DNA from 2 places in the Thalassotalea castellviae genome. Region 2 is predicted to be linked to the other one. Evidence: riboswitches for the same ligand, from Rfam matches in the RefSeq annotation. Region 2 holds a riboswitch; the other holds the start of a gene.

Region 1 (8,345 bases), on a different contig from region 2:
AACCAGCAGTATTCGGTAATAAAAAGCCATTATTTAGCTTTACAATATCTTGAATATATTGCCAAATCTGTTGCCCTGATTGCGCTTGAGGGTTTTGTCGTTTTAGCGACAAAGTTACCACTTGAGCACCACTTGCTAAAATTGCCTTTTTCATAATATCTGGCGACGGATAAAGCGCACTGCCAATTAAAAGCCGGCTGTTAAGTTGCTCACCGTATATGGTTAAATTCATTGTTAACCTCCGTAAATAGGGAACAGTACATCAATGGAGTCGCCATCATTTAGTAACGTAGATGAGTATTGACCTTTACTAATAAAATCACTATTAACAGCAACGGCAAAACTCATTGTTTGCTGTTTTGATGTTAAATACTGCTCTAGCGCATCAGTTAAATTTACCTTTGATTTTTTACTCTTAGCGATGTTTTGAAGCATGTGTACCTCGCCGTTAATACGCACGTTCATTTTGATGTTCCTGTAATTGTGCTTTTGTTTAATTGAGAAACGGTTAATAGCAGTTGTTTAAGTATTACAGGGGCAATGAGAAAGCCGTGACGATACAAGCCATTAACTTGAATTAAGCGTTGATCAACTAAAACTTTTGGTTGATTGTCGCTAAATGCCGGCCTTAATTGACTGATGTGTTGAAGAATATTAGCTTCTGCAAAACCACTATTAACGCTATAAGCTGCGCTGAGTAATTCCAGCGCCGAACGTACTGTCATGGGAGATAAATCATCACTTTCAATTTCGGTGGCACCTACCAGATAAACCTGATCAGGTTTGGGCGCGATATAAAGTTGATATCTTGGATGCATTAATCTGATAGGTCGAGTTAAATGCACCTCAGGAGCAAACAGGTGAAACAATTCACCTCTTACCGCACGTAAATCCTCAATAGGAAAAGCGGGTTGTTTTACATCAAAACTAGCTCTAGCGCCCACCCCTCGACAATCAATCACTAAATCGAAGTATTGAATTTGCTCATTGACGGTCAATTGACAATGGCTTGTTTGGTTATTTATTTGTGATACCTGAGCCTCGGTCAACCAATTAACTTGCTCTAATTCAAGTTGTTTTTGCAATGCGATTAGTAACATACGATTGTCAATTTGCCCTTCGCTGGGTAAAAACAAACCTTGATTAAAATAAGGGGCTAATTCAGGTTCTAGCTCGGCAAGTTGCAATCGGTTTAATGACTTTACGATATGTTGGTCATAGTTTCGCGCAATATGTTGAACAAAACGCTGGTAATCACCACTGTCATGCTCATGGCTCACCATGATCGCCCCTTGTTGTTGAAAATAAACTTTTTCATCTAATGTGGCTAATAACTCAGGCCACATTGTTAACGAAGTAAAGCCCATTTCTACTATATTAGGCTCACAACTCATTGACTCGCCTAATGGCGTTAATAAACCACCAGCAGCATAGGCTGCACTTTGTTTAGCTTGTTTGTTGTCCTTGTCAAACAGGCACACTTGATAGCCTTGTCTTGTTAAAGACAAAGCAGTCAGGCGCCCCATTAAACCAGCCCCAACTACCGCTATTTCCATAAAGTATTTTTCCTAAATGATCATTTCGACGAAGGTTTCAGCGTATTCAAAACCGAAAATTATTTCGCGGGTTGATATATTTCACTACCTGATGCCTTAAATTCTGCTGATTTTTCAGCCATGCCTTGCACAGCTTGCTCAAGCTCGGCATTACTGGTTATGAGTTCTTCATCAAGTAATTTGATCGTGATAGATTGATCTTCAATGTCAGCTGCGTAGTCTCGCACTTCTTGGCTTATTTTCATTGAACAGAATTTTGGACCACACATAGAACAAAAATGAGCAACTTTTCCTGACTCTTGCGGCAGTGTTTCGTCGTGATATTCTCGAGCGCGATCAGGATCTAATCCTAAATTAAATTGATCATGCCAACGAAACTCAAATCGCGCTTTAGATAAGGCGTTATCTCGAATTTGCGCACCGGGGTGTCCTTTCGCAAGATCCCCAGCATGTGCGGCTATTTTATAGGTAATTAACCCTTCTTTTACGTCTTCTTTATTTGGTAAACCTAAGTGCTCTTTTGGCGTTACATAACATAACATTGCACAACCATACCATCCAATATTGGCCGCCCCTATGCCTGATGTAATATGGTCATATCCCGGAGCTATATCAGTGGTTAAAGGGCCTAAAGTATAAAATGGCGCTTCACCACAATACGCTAATTGTTGCTCCATATTTTCTTTGATCATATGCAAAGGTACATGCCCAGGCCCTTCTATAATAGTTTGCACATCATGCTTCCAAGCAATTTTAGTTAATTCTCCTAAGGTTTTTAACTCACTAAATTGGGCTTCATCGTTTGCATCCGCAACGGAACCTGGTCTTAAACCATCACCTAATGAAAATGAAACATCATATTTTTTACAAATTTCACAAATATCTTCAAAATGGGTATAGAGGAAATTTTCTTTATGATGTGATAAACACCATTTCGCCATGATCGAGCCGCCACGTGAGACAATACCTGTGACGCGTTTAGCGGTCATAGGCACATATCTCAGTAATACGCCGGCATGAATCGTAAAATAATCAACACCTTGCTCCGCTTGTTCAATTAAGGTATCGCGAAAAATCTCCCAAGTTAAGTCTTCAGCTACGCCGTTAACTTTTTCCAGCGCTTGATAAATTGGTACCGTACCAATGGGCACTGGCGAATTACGAATAATCCACTCGCGCGTTTCATGGATATATCGACCTGTAGATAAATCCATCACGGTATCAGCCCCCCATTTTGTCGACCAAACGAGCTTTTCTACTTCTTCTTCAATCGAAGAAGTAACCGCTGAATTACCTATATTAGCGTTAACTTTAATCAAAAAATTACGACCTATGATCATTGGCTCGGCTTCAGGATGATTGATATTTGAAGGAATAATAGCTCGCCCTCTCGCCACTTCATCTCTAACAAATTCAGGGGTTATTTCATTAGGCATTTGTTCACTGCCTACCACTGCCCCAAAACTTTGACCCGCGTGCTGCTGAGTTAACATTTCGTCATGTAATTGTTGTCGCTTTAGGTTTTCACGAATAGCAATGTATTCCATTTCTGGCGTAATGATACCTTGGCGAGCGTAATGCATTTGTGTAACATTTTTTCCCGGTAATGCTCGGCGTACTTTAGGAAGGTTTTCAAAGCGAATATGATCTAAGCCTTCGTCGGCTAAACGTTTTTGGCTATAACCAGAGGATGCCCCCGTTAATACTTCAGTATCTTCCCTAGCTTCAATCCAAGTGGCGCGTAACTTTGCTAAACCTTTGTGAACATCAATTTGTGTATCTTCATCAGTATAAGGACCAGATGTGTCATAAACACAAATAGGTTGATTAGGCTCTAGTTTTGGATTCTCTTGTGTACCGCCAACGAAAGAATCGGCTAGTGAGATTTCACGCATCCCCACTTTAATGGAGTACAAATTACCTTTAACGTAGATTTTTTTAGAATTTGGAAAACGTTGATTAAAGCAATTTGTTAAAAACTGCTCTGCTTGTTCGCGACGTGCGCGGCGAGTTAATTTAGTCATGGTTCAGCCTTTCGTAAGTTCGCTCAAAAATTGAGCACAAAAGACGGAGTGTAGATATACAGGAGCTTTGTAAAACTAACTGAAAATAGTTAGTGTTTATTCCCTTGTTTCCTTCGCAGATATTAGTCTGAATCAGGTTCTACGGATCCCGCTTTCGCGATCTCAGCCATTACAAAAATGTAAGTGGCACTCCGACAAGTCTCGACGATACTATATGATTAAATTTTATTGCGCAACTGAGAATAAATAACACAAAGTTCTAGCTTAGAAAAAACCATAATTCATTGCTAACCATTGCAAAGATTGAAAATAGGATGACAATAATCGTTTAAATAAGGAAATATACTCACCTAAAAGAAAATTTCAGTTGCTATCTGTGCGTATTTTCATTATCCTCCTTGCCGTTAAATTTGCCTCGATAGCTCAGTCGGTAGAGCAGAGGATTGAAAATCCTCGTGTCCCTGGTTCGATTCCGGGTCGAGGCACCATCATTTAGAACAAGTGTTCTGTTATTCAACAAACATTCGTTCGGTGCCAAGATAAATAATTCAATAGAATAAATTTATCGCACACAAAGCTTTGTGTGCCGACTTAGCTCAGTTGGTAGAGCAACTGACTTGTAATCAGTAGGTCGCCAGTTCGACTCCGGCAGTCGGCACCATTTATCAGATAAGCCCTAACTTCGGTTAGGGCTTCTTTGTATCTATTTTATATGGAACTGGCCTACTGATGAATCAGTCGCTAAGCAGGGTTGGCAGTTCGACTCCGGCAGTCGGCACCATTCATTCAAGCCCTAACTTCGGTTAGGGCTTTTTTGTATCTATTGTATATGAAACTGGCCTACTGATGAATCAGTAGCTAAGCAGGGTTGGCAGTTCGACTCCGGCAGTCGGCACCATTTATCAGATAAGCCCTAACTTCGGTTAGGGCTTTTTTGTATCTATTGTATATGGAACTGGCCTACTGATGAATCAGTAGCTAAGCAGGGTTGGCAGTTCGACTCCGGCAGTCGGCACCATTTTCTACTGTAAAAAAAAAACCTAACATCGCAGTTAAGGTTTTTTCGAATTAAACGGCCAGTTGTTACAAAGGTGTTTTTTGACACTATTGTGATTTTTTATTCTAAGCACTGCCTTTAAAAACTTATTGTAAATTTTAAAGTTCAGTCTATAAATTTAGCATCTATATTAGCAGGCCGCTGCTGAATCTTATAAATTGAAGTATTTGTCCAAGATTGTTCATCTATTTCAATATTACTCCAAGTACTAGTTTCATGATCGTAACTAGGTATATTTAAATCATGGGAATGGTTGAATAAAACATGTTGCTGACCTTTTATCTCAATTAAATTCCACGTTTGTTCTCTATTGGTATAGCACTCCACACTAAGAGCGTTACAGTTAGGATCATAACTTCCTGTGACATTGCTCATCCACGTAATTATCGTTAAGCTACCATCAGTATTTATATGCCATTCACCCGTAGCTAGCTGAATTTCGTAAGCTGATAATTCGCCATTTTCATCGCTATCATGAGTATTAATTTGATATAAACTCCCGTCCTCATTAAGTTCAAACCAAAAGTAACTTAGCGGTTCATTAAAAAGGGAATTTGTTGAACGATAAATTCCTGGAGCGGTTACTGCTTGCCAATTCATATTTTCATTGAGCATAGCTCCATGACCAATAGTTTTAGCAAATATAGATGTTTTTAAGTTTTCTTCATCATAATTAACACTTTCTACAAGGTAAGTATTTGCATTCACATTACTATTATTGAGTTGTTTAACTATCAATCTATAATCATCAATATTATCTGGTGTAATAACAATTTGACCGTCAATATTTTCCCATTGAAAGGATTTTTCGAGTACTTGACTTGTACCTGTTCCATCACTATTAAAGTTAAATTTGTCAGCTTTAATTTCCTTAAATGAATCAGGATCCTCTTCTCTCGTTATTTTTGTCGGCAGTCTTAAATAGGCCACCTTTAAATCATCAATATTAATTGGGAGTGTATTTTTTAAAGCCGTCTGAAGTTTTACTTCTGAAAAATATGTATCTTCATACTCATTATTTGGATAGTGTTTTCGTTGATTTGTCGTAATTTGTAAAATGTCGCTCCCTTCACTGCTAGACAAACGTCTAATCCTATAAGATGAAATTTGATAGTGCAGTTCTACAGGGAAAAAAGAATCAAATCTCCAATCAACGTAAGTAGTATAAGGAGCATCAAATGTAATAATAATTTCATTTTTGTCTACCTCCCAATTAAAGTTCGATTCGTTACTATCTTTGCCTATACGTGTAAAATGGCTTATACCTGATCCATCATCATTAAATATAAATGAACCATCCCTATTCAAGTGATCTGAATTAGAACCTAGAAGGTAATAACTGCTTGGTGTGTTATTTCCTGTAGATATTGAAAAAGAATCGTCATTAAATATTTCTTGTCTCGCTTCAGAAAACGCAGAAAATTCACTAATTTTGCTCACATACTCTTTTGTAAGTTTTATATTTTCAACGAGTTCAAGTGTATTGATGACCTCTGTAGGTAAAGCAAATTCAGCATTTTGATCTGATTTATCAATCGCCACTTTAATTGCTGTTGCTAGTGTCAAAAGTTCTGATGTATTTACTTTTTGCTTTAAATCTTCGAATTGTATTTGAGATATTATTTCATTGCTTTCATTCGCACCTTTCATCAAAGCATATAGCGCAGTGGTAAAATTGTTTACCGTTGTTGCAAAGTTTTCGCTAACAGTTAAAACATCATCAACACCGGCATTTTCTTTAAGTTGATTTACGCTTCCAAGCAGCGAAATTAAACCAGCTGATTCTTGGTTTCCCACTCCGTGTACTTCGATTGAAAGCATTGCACTAGCTTGTGAGTCATCTAATTTAACTGGTACGGAGTAATACCCCTGTTCATCAGTCGTTGATTGAAATGTAGTATCAGAGCCTGAAATTTTTACAGTCACTTCGCCATTCATTATTGGTGAATCGGTGGCTAAGCCATTAATAGTAAATGATATAGTTAACTGATTTACATTTACATTAACATTAGACTTTGTTGAAACTCCTTTATCATCAGTCACCGTAATCAAAAGCTCAATAACTGTTTCAGACATAACTTCGGGAGCAACAAAAGTAAGCGTTTCGCTATCCTCACCGTTAAGTTCTATTATATGTTCACTTAATACTTGCCACGCATAACTTGCTATAGAACCATCATCTGTAGCTATAGCTGTAATGCTGACATTGTCTTTTTCATTAACACTGACATCAGAGACTTCAATAGTAGGAGGGGTATTAACTGGATTGATAGTTGTTTCTGATGAGTTATCAGAACCTCCACAACCACTTAATAAGATAACACTTGAAAATATAGTTCCTTTATACAATTTACTTAAATTCATAATTAATCCTTTTATTATTCGATTGCTAAACTATATGATGTTCTACTTAAATGCAACGTTCCTGTTCACTGAAAGAATACAAAAAAACTATTTACCACTAACATTAATATCATTAAATAACAAAAACTTAATTAAAAAACCTTGCTTTCTCTCACTTCGACTTTAATGATATTTTCTCCCTTTAATTCGGCATATTTCGTTTGAGTTTTTTAGCTATTATATTAAATAATAGTTATCGATATTTTGTGTGAAATCGCATAAAAATAGGAGTTTTAGGTGTATGATAGTGCCCTTAATCATCAGTTCTTGTTTAATCTATTCTCAAGAGAAATAAATACATTACTTAAAAAATATATGTTTCCCTTTTTATCTAGCAACTTAATCGATAGAATCACCTCCTTTTTAAAAGGGGACATAGCCGTGTTTGCTCGAGTTTATTGTATTTTTTTCCTTATTTTTTTCAGTTCGCTTTCACAGGCTAAGCCACTTGTTGAGGTAAATAATGAATTTTCAACGTATGTTGCTCAACAACTCCAAAAATATAGTATTCCGGGTGCTGCTTATGTCATTGTAAAAAACAACAAAATTATAGCCCTAGAAACATTTGGTTATATTGACAAAGAAAAATCTCAACCTATTGATAAACATACTATATTTCGTTTGGCGTCGGTTTCAAAGACCTTTGCATCAACGATTACAACGATGCTAGCACAAGAGCAAGTAATCAATTTATCCGATCCTATTACTAAATATGTTCCACATTTTTCATTAGCAAAAAAAGGGGCTGCAGAAAAAATTCAACTTAAACATTTATTAAGTCATTCAAGTGGATTGATGCCAAATGCTTATGACAACTTACTCCACGAAAACTGGAGTATGGATAAAATTATTGGTCGTTTTAATCGAATAGCCCCTATTTGCCAGCCTGAGAAGTGCTATGGGTATCAAAATATACTTTATGGATTGTTACAACCTGCTATTGAAACGAGTCAGAATAAAAGCTACTCAACGTTACTGGAAGAAAGAATTTTTAAACCACTTAAAATGAATGATAGTTCTGTAGGTATTGAAGAGTTCAGCCAACAACAAAACTCAGCTAAACCACACGTACTCAGAAAAACTACCTTATCCAAACATAAAGATAAACATGGCAAAAAATTAAAGAAATATACTTGGCGCAAAGTTAATGTCGAACCTGATTTTTATAACGTTGCTCCTGCGGCGGGCGTTAATTCGAGCATTTCTGATTTAGCTCAATGGTTAATTGCAAATTTAGGACATAACCCAAAAGTTATATCAGAGAAACTTATCAAAGAAGTCACAACTCCACGAGTCAAAACCAAA
Region 2 (8,345 bases):
TTACCTTAAGGTACAAAACCGGTGTGAACTTACAACGGGCATTAATTGATGTAATGAATGCATTAAATCAAGTCCCTAACTATCCAGCGGATGCTACCGAGCCAGTGATTGCTGTTGGTGGTGCTAGTAATTTTGACGCTATTGCTTGGTTAGCATTAAAACCAACCGAAGGTAATACCAATGATATTGCCAGTTATCAAGATTTCACCGAAGAAGTGGTGCAAACACGCATCGAGCGTGTTGAAGGTGTTTCTCAATCCAATGCTTTTGGCGGTTTAGCAACAGAATTACGTATTACCTTTGATCCTTATAAAGCCGCAACACTTGGGCTTAATATTCCGGCAATTGCGAGTACATTAACAAATAATACTGACGCTTCTGGTGGTTTTAACGAAATTGGCCGTCGCAAATATACCTTACGCTTTTCAGGTAAATATGGTGTTGAACAGCTTCAAAATATGGTGCTTGATTGGCGAAATGGCCAGCCGATTTTATTAAAAGATGTCGCAAAGGTCGAACTGGCATTATCAGACCGAACTGGAGTACTGACACTTGATGGCTCACCAGCCATCGCAATGAACGTACAAGCAGAACAAGGCGTGAATGTTATTCAAGTCATGGACGGTCTAAAATCGGCTATTAAAGAACTCAACGAAGGTCCGCTGAAACGCTCCAAATTAGAACTCATCCAAATGTATGATGAAACGATTTACATTGGTCGTTCAATGAGCCTAGTTAAAAATAATTTAATTCTCGGCATCGTATTAGCCATTATTGTACTGTGGTGGTTCTTACGTAAGTTTAAAGCAACCTTAATTGTTGCTTTATCCATTCCAATCTCACTAGTTGTCACCTTAGTGATCATGCACAGCACAGGGAGAACATTGAATATTATTTCAATGGCCGGATTAGCTTTTGCCGTTGGCATGGTGCTCGATGCTGCTATTGTTGTCTTAGAAAATATCGTCCGGTTGCGTGAAAACGGAGCGAAACCCAATGAAGCATCATTAAAAGGCACAACCCAAGTTTGGGGAGCTTTGTTATCCTCTACAGCCACAACGGTTGCCATTTTCTTACCCATTGCCTTTTTAGAAGAAGTATCAGGGCAGCTTTTTGCTGATTTAGCCATTACCATTGCTGTTGCTATTGTCGCTTCATTATTAATTGCGGTAACTGTGTTACCTACTGCGGCTCGCCGATTATTAAAAGAAGTGTCATCAGAAGACCCTCATAATCATTGGTGGACGAATATCACCAGCGGCATTATGCATATTACGTCAACCCCTAAAAAACGTGTTGCTTGGGTATTTGGCTTGATGCTCTTTTCGTTTATCGGCAGCTATTTAATGTTTCCGAAAATCGATTATCTTCCTAAAGGTAATCAAAATTCATTTAACGCATTTTTATTACCGCCTCCGGGACAAAGTTATTTGGCAGCTAGAGTGGAAATGAGCGATGAAATTAATCAACGTTTAATGCCTTATTTAACCGGCGAAAAATCACCGAAAATTGAACATTCATGGTTAGGTTTTTTCGGTAATTTTGGTTTTATGGGAGGACGAGCCGAAAACTCAGATCACATCAAAGACATTGTCAATATTATTAATGGTGAAGTATTAGCAGGCTTCCCTGATACTATCGCCTTTGCTTCTCAAGAAGAGTTATTTGGTAACTTAGGTGGTGGTCGCCGTATCGATATTGATATTCAAGGCAATGAAGTTGACCAATTACTTTCTGCTGCACAAGTTGGTTTTGGCGCAGTCAGTCAAGCATTACCTGGGGCACAAATTCAACCGACACCTGGCCTTTCTCTTGCGGAGCCTGAATTACGCATGATCCCAGATGAGCGCAGTATTGCTGAATCAGGTTGGACAAGACAACAAGTGTCTTCAATATCAAGAGCCTTAGGTACTGGGCTTTATGTGGGTGATTTTTTCAATGGTCAAAAACGTTTGAATGTAATTTTACGCTCAACCGATTGGGAGTCGCCTGAAGAATTAGCCGCAATTCCATTAGCAACACCTGAAGCTGGCGTACAACCCGTTGGTGAGTTAGTTGATGTTGTTAGAACGGCAGGACCGAGCTCTATCAGACGTGTTGATAGAAAAAGAACCATTACTTTACAAGTAACGCCTCCAGAAAATATTAGTTTAGAAGATGCCATTAACGCCATCAAAGAAAAAGCAGAACCTGCGATTTTAGAGCAATTACCTGAAACTGGTGCGATAAATTATCGCGGCTCAGCAGAAGCTTTAACCGAAGCATTACAAAATATGAGCCAAAGCTTCTTGCTTGCTTTAGCTATTTTATATTTATTAATGTCAGCGTTATTCCGTTCCTTCAAGGACAGTTTGTTGGTGGTATTAACCATACCGTTAGCAACCGTAGGTGGTATTGCGATGCTACAAATAACTAACCAGATTATTTTCCAACCGCTCGACTTACTCACCATGATAGGTTTTATTATCTTACTCGGGCTTGTGGTCAACAATGCTATTTTACTTGTTTATCAAACGCGTTTGGGGGAAAACGATGGTTTATCTAGGCATGATGCAGTAGAGCAAGCGGTACGCTTACGACTAAGGCCAATACTCATGAGCACATTAACCAGTATTTGTGGCATGCTCCCGTTATTATTGATCCCGGGCGCCGGCGCTGAACTATACCGAGGAATTGCCGCTGTTATTGTTGGGGGAATGAGCGTAAGTACGATATTTACATTAATTTTCTTACCTAGTTTATTACAAATGGGTAAAGCAACAGCACATCAATTTGATGCTGAACTTTCCGCAGAAACGGCTTAGTTTCAGCCTTTAATCAATTTTTAGATAAGTGAAATAAATACGCCCACAGCAAAGTGGGCGTTTTTTTACGTTTTTATGCAAACTTATTTATACGAGCTTACAGTAATTGTTCAACGAGTTTTTTGTCGGTTATATTCAGCTGATCAAATTGGCTATATTGTTGATGAGCAAGGTCGATATACTGGTCATTTTCTTTCGTATGATAAGAGCGCTCTTGGTACCATAAGCCATTAATTAAATAACAACATGCTAAATAAGCGTGTACCAAATCAGCCTTTAATGACTTTTTGCTCTTGCCTTGATAACAATCAAAAATATAAGCAAAGTCACAGTTAGATAAATTATTAATCGCGATAAACATCGCAACATCATATTCTGCACAGCAAATTGATGTACACTCATAATCAACTAACCAAGCATTGGCTCGCTTATCGATCAGTATATTCGTGAAGTTTAAATCGCCATGGCAAACCACTGGCTCAGACACTTGAGCAAAAGTATTAATTTTTTGATTCAACGTCATTAAAAATGATTGCTGTGCTTGAGTAAACGCATTCATTTTTATTTGCGCTTCAATTAATGACTTTATCGACAGGGACGAAATTTTATCAATTGGCGTTACTTGATGAAAATTTTGCAATAACCTCATCGCAACCGCGATTTTCTCTGAGATCGTATATTGATTTTCAAAGAGTGAATAGCCTTCAATATATTGCGTGACTAACCAATCTTTCGATTGATAAATAACAGAAGGCGAGAGATTTAGAGCGGCAGAAGACTGAGCAACTAATCGTTCGTTTTGTTCAGTAGACGGATGTGAAGATAAAGACTTAACAAAATACTTAGCTGATTTTTGACTTTCAAGATTAACGGCAGTAACGATATAACAATGATGACTGAGGCCTAATAACACCCTTTCAATAGCACAAATATAACCATCAAAACAAGTAAGTGCTTTAATACGTTGAATATCACTTTCTATAGAACCGAACTTATCCTTATGGTTGTGCCGTTGATGTTTCAGTTAAAACCTCATTTTGTTTTCGTTGTTTAAATTTAGTTGACCATTGAAAGTAACCATATAAAGCCATAAAAAAATATAACACTAAAAGTGCTGCGGTTGGCTCTAAATCTTTTGCAAGGTAAAGGTAAACAGAAACTGCATTAATTACAATCCAATACAGCCAATTTTCTAATACTTTTTGCGCCACTAAGTAAGTGGTAAAAACAGAAAACACGGTTGTTGCTGAGTCAAGATATGGATAGTGGGTAGGTGTATTGGTTGCCATTAACAAGCCCACAACCATAGAAATAATACTTAACAGTAAAATAGCTTTGACATGAAAGCTCAAAGACCAAGATTGAATATATAAAGTTTTCTGCGGACGTTTATTAATATAATACCAACAATACCAACCATAAATTGCCATTGCAAAATAATATACTTGTAGCAGGCTTTCCATCCATAAATACACGTCATAAAAAATAACGGTATAGATAACCGTACTGATTAAAGCCGCCGGCCAACACCAAATATTTTCTTTGGCAGCAAGCACAACATAAATCAATGCTGAAGCAACGGCAATTAATTCCCAAAAAGGCAATTGAGTAAAATAGGCAATTGTTTCAGTCATATTATTCAACTTAGCTTTCAGCTTCTACAACACTGCGGTTGCCACCAATAAACTTACAAATAAAAACTGCGGCATTTAATGTTTGATGCACATGTTTAATTTCTGACATCACTTTTTCAACAGCAAGATCATAGTCACCAAAGACTTGAGTACTCATGCCATTGGTGACCACTTCTAAGCCGTCAACATTTCTTAATCGCTTGATGAACGCCCAAATCTCCGTTTTAAACTTTTCTTCTGCTAATGGGTATAAACTGATCTCAATCGATATTTCCATTTCTTCACCTTTAATAAACTAATTCATTATTGCGATTATCTACGCATATTATTGAAACTAAAATTGATAGTCTAATGTAACACCAACTTGTCTAGGTGCCGCATAACGCTCAAATTTTTTCGCAGCCCAGTCAATATCGGGTTCATTGCCGAAGTAAAACCCTCGGGTCGCCACTTTTTCATCCGTTAGGTTACGTGCCCATAAATACACTGACCACGATTGAGTTTCATAACCAATACGAGCATTAATCAATTGATTACTTGACGATTTTTCAGAATGACTATCTGAGAAGTAAAAGCTGCTTTTGCCCGAAGTTGAAACGTTAACAAACACACCAGAATCACTTATATAACTTCCACCTAAGCTATACGTGTTTTTAGGAGCATGAGCTAAAGTTCTATCAGAAATATCAATAGTTGACCCGTATTTATCAAAATACGCATAGTTATCATAACGAGCATCTAAATACCCCAATGTAGCATATACATTCAAATTAGCGGTCACTTGCCAAGTTAAATCAAGCTCTGCTCCGTAACTAGTTGAACTCGTTGCGTTAGCAGTATAAATAGTAAAACGTTGCGGGTTATTTGGATCTTGTTGCGATGCGTTGACTTGCTGGTCTTTTCTGTCCATGTAGAAAAAAGCGACGCGAGAATGAATCTTATTATTCAAATACGACGAATCTAGACCAAATTCGTAGTTGAGCAAGGTTTCAGTATCAAACTCTTTAAATTGGCTTAACTCAGCCGGTAAACCCATATTAAAACCACCCGCTTTATAACCCTTAGCAATGCGAACATAGGCGTTATGGTCGTTATTTAGTGCTTTACTTAGAGCAATATGACCACCCCACATGGTTTCACTTGGAGAAAAACTGTCTTGTTCGCTATCAATATAATCGCTGTCTCTATTTTCAACCCGTAAACCTACCGATAACTGATAGTCTTCTGACAAAGTGCTGTCTAGCTGAGCAAATATTGCCATATTTTTAGCTTGATATTGAGACACTAATATTTCATCTTCCCAACCATTGTAATAAGACTCAAGATCATTCTCTTCGTCTAACTTGCTCACATAAATTCCTGCTAACCAATCCGTTGTCTGGTTAAATATTTTATGGCTTGATTTATTATTCAAACGAATTTCTTGTGACCAAACGTCTCTATCTGCCTCTTTATCCCATAAATATTCATACACACACGGGATTTGATCGCTGTCATCACCATTGCCATTTTCATCATAATAATCTGTACAGCTTTTCTCTGCCCAATAGTTAGCATTCGCCCAATCACCATCAAAGGCATTATGATGATCTGTGCTAGTAAAGCTTGAAATTGCCGTTAATTCAGCCGAAGTAAAGCCCGAATAATTAAATTTTAACGAGCTACCAGACGATTTTTGTTTATCGATACCAGGATGGTCAGTGAGAGTATCAAAACCATTATTGTCTAATGTCCAAACATCGTACCCATTGTCCATATCAGCAAATAACAAGGTAAAATCAACCGTTAATTCGTCACTTGCTTGGTAAGCAAGTTTCAACTTACCGCTTAGCTCATCAATACCATTGGTGTCGTCTTTAGCTAAAAATAAGTTGTCTCTAAAACCATTTTGTTGGTGTTGCTCTATGCTCACGCGATAATTTAAACGCTCACTTAATGCGCCTGTGCTAAAACCAGCGACGTTTATTAAATCATCGTTACCAAACGAAGTTTTAATACCATGTTCTGACACATCTGAAGGAGCATTAGACTGAATATACACCATGCCCGCCAATGCATTCGCACCAAAACGAGTACCTTGTGGGCCGCGCAACACTTCTACTTGGTTAACATCATACATACTCGCTGCCATGCCTAAGCCAGATAAGTCGATATCATCAACAATAAAACCTACCGAAGAATTAGGCGCCCCACTGTATTGAGAACGTTCGCCTACGCCACGTATTTGCAAAAATTTAGGACGAGAAGATTCGCCCGAAAAATTAACATTAGCCACACTTGCTAATACATTTTCAAAATGCTGGTCGCCTTGTGCCAATATTTGTTCGGAGGTAACAACAGCAATACTGGTAGGTGCTTGGGCAAGGGATTGTTGTTTAAAGTTTGAAGTAACCGTAATGCTTTCAATGGCTTCCTCTTGCTCAGAAGCATACGCATTTGCAGATAAAAAACTAAAAGATGTAAGAATAGCGAGTGAAGATTTAACTAGATTCATGTGGCTCTCATATTATTAATCGAATAATACAATAGAGAGCAAATTATCAAAGATCGATCGATCAATAATAAGTTAACCATCCCTACGTCGGCATTATCCGTATCAGGTAGTAAGGGTCAATCATCTCAGCATAAAAACACTAATGTTTTATGCACCCCTTGGTTTGAGCAGGATAATAACAACTAATAATGTAATGTACATCTATTTTTAGGAATAAATTATACTTACATTTTCTGAGTGTTCGTGTTTTTTATAGGCAGAAAACGTTTATTAATATAAAAATACTTCGCTGAATAGGCGCCAGCTCGATAACAACCATAACAAATAAGGATCCAGAGTATAAAATGAGAAGCCGGTAATTTATTTGGCCAGTAAGTAAACCATATAGCCGCCGTGATCATATTTTTTAAAGAATCAACGAACATAGCGATCAGCGCACCTATGCTGAATAAATCAGTCACGTCTTTCCAGCGTGAAACCCCTAACCAAAAGTTAACAATTTGCAGAATCTCGATAATTAAAAAAGTCAGCATGGCAATTAAGCCATAAAATCCGCCGCCAAAGGTAACCCACTTTGAATGAAAAAACGGCAGGTTTTTCTTATTTTTTTTCGACAGTTGAGAAGGGTTCTCATCGTTTTTATCAAAGGCATTTTTAAAGGCAACGTTTGTCGACAAATAACCTTTTTGATACGAAAAAAATACCATCAAAAAGCTAAAAGCATAAACAGGTAAGCCAGTGAAAATTACAGCGAAAATAGCATCTTGAATTAATTCCATTTCTATTTGTCTCTTAATATGAAGAGTGTTCTTCTATAGCTAGTATTAAGTTACCACTTAGTGATTTCACTGTAAAACATTGGTTTAAGAGCGCTAATATTCACGGAAATACAGCTTGGTAAGTTTTGAACAACGCTCGAAATAAAATATTAGGTATCGAGCAAAATTACTTAAACGATAATTTAAAAATCCCATAATTGTTATTATCTCTAGAAGTAAAAAGGCTCAAAAACGCGTTGTCTATTGCTCTAATTTTTTGTTCAAATAACTTGAATACTCTCCATAGGATGAATCAGAGTCAAACTTAGCCAATTCAGGTAGCAAATATTGATCTCTAAACTCTTCTGCAGACATAACGGCTCGTTGTTTATGGTTAATTTCAAATAAAATAATCTCCTTTTTAGCCCCTAATACCGAGACTTCTATATCGTAAATTCCATCTTCAATAAATTCAGCTTTGCCATCCCATTTGTTCAATAAATATTGATGTAATTCATCAGTGTCATCAACAAAAAGAAAGTCAGCTTCGCCAGTCAAAAATATATCTAATGAAGAAGTAGTATGACTTCCTCTAGATTCTTCCGATACAGTGCTATCGATTTCGCTTTCGATATCGATATTTCTTGAAATATCC

Evidence for each region. Region 2 has a riboswitch for thiamine pyrophosphate ahead of RM573_RS10850 (TonB-dependent receptor). Riboswitches for the same ligand answer to the same signal wherever they lie in the genome.
Region 1: it holds a riboswitch for thiamine pyrophosphate, as region 2 does, so the genes downstream of both, thiC (phosphomethylpyrimidine synthase ThiC) here and RM573_RS10850 (TonB-dependent receptor) in region 2, are expected to answer to the same signal.

Annotation. Positions count from the first base shown of each region.
Region 1 covers NZ_JAVRIF010000003.1:392,365-400,709, reverse strand. The annotation lists gene RM573_RS08135 (thiazole synthase) at 1-232, opposite strand, end outside; gene thiS (sulfur carrier protein ThiS) at 235-465, opposite strand; gene thiO (glycine oxidase ThiO) at 462-1,556, opposite strand; gene thiC (phosphomethylpyrimidine synthase ThiC) at 1,616-3,580, opposite strand; TPP riboswitch at 3,672-3,784, opposite strand; tRNA gene RM573_RS08115 (tRNA-Phe) at 3,993-4,068, shown strand; tRNA gene RM573_RS08110 (tRNA-Thr) at 4,166-4,241, shown strand; gene RM573_RS08105 (PKD domain-containing protein) at 4,743-7,001, opposite strand; gene RM573_RS08100 (serine hydrolase domain-containing protein) at 7,422-8,345, shown strand, end outside.
Region 2 covers NZ_JAVRIF010000005.1:149,259-157,603, forward strand. The annotation lists gene RM573_RS10830 (efflux RND transporter permease subunit) at 1-2,804, shown strand, start outside; gene RM573_RS10835 (phosphotransferase) at 2,902-3,717, opposite strand; gene pnuC (nicotinamide riboside transporter PnuC) at 3,803-4,438, opposite strand; gene RM573_RS10845 (hypothetical protein) at 4,449-4,715, opposite strand; gene RM573_RS10850 (TonB-dependent receptor) at 4,773-6,932, opposite strand; TPP riboswitch at 6,995-7,101, opposite strand; gene RM573_RS10855 (hypothetical protein) at 7,157-7,711, opposite strand; gene RM573_RS10860 (hypothetical protein) at 7,952-8,345, opposite strand, start outside.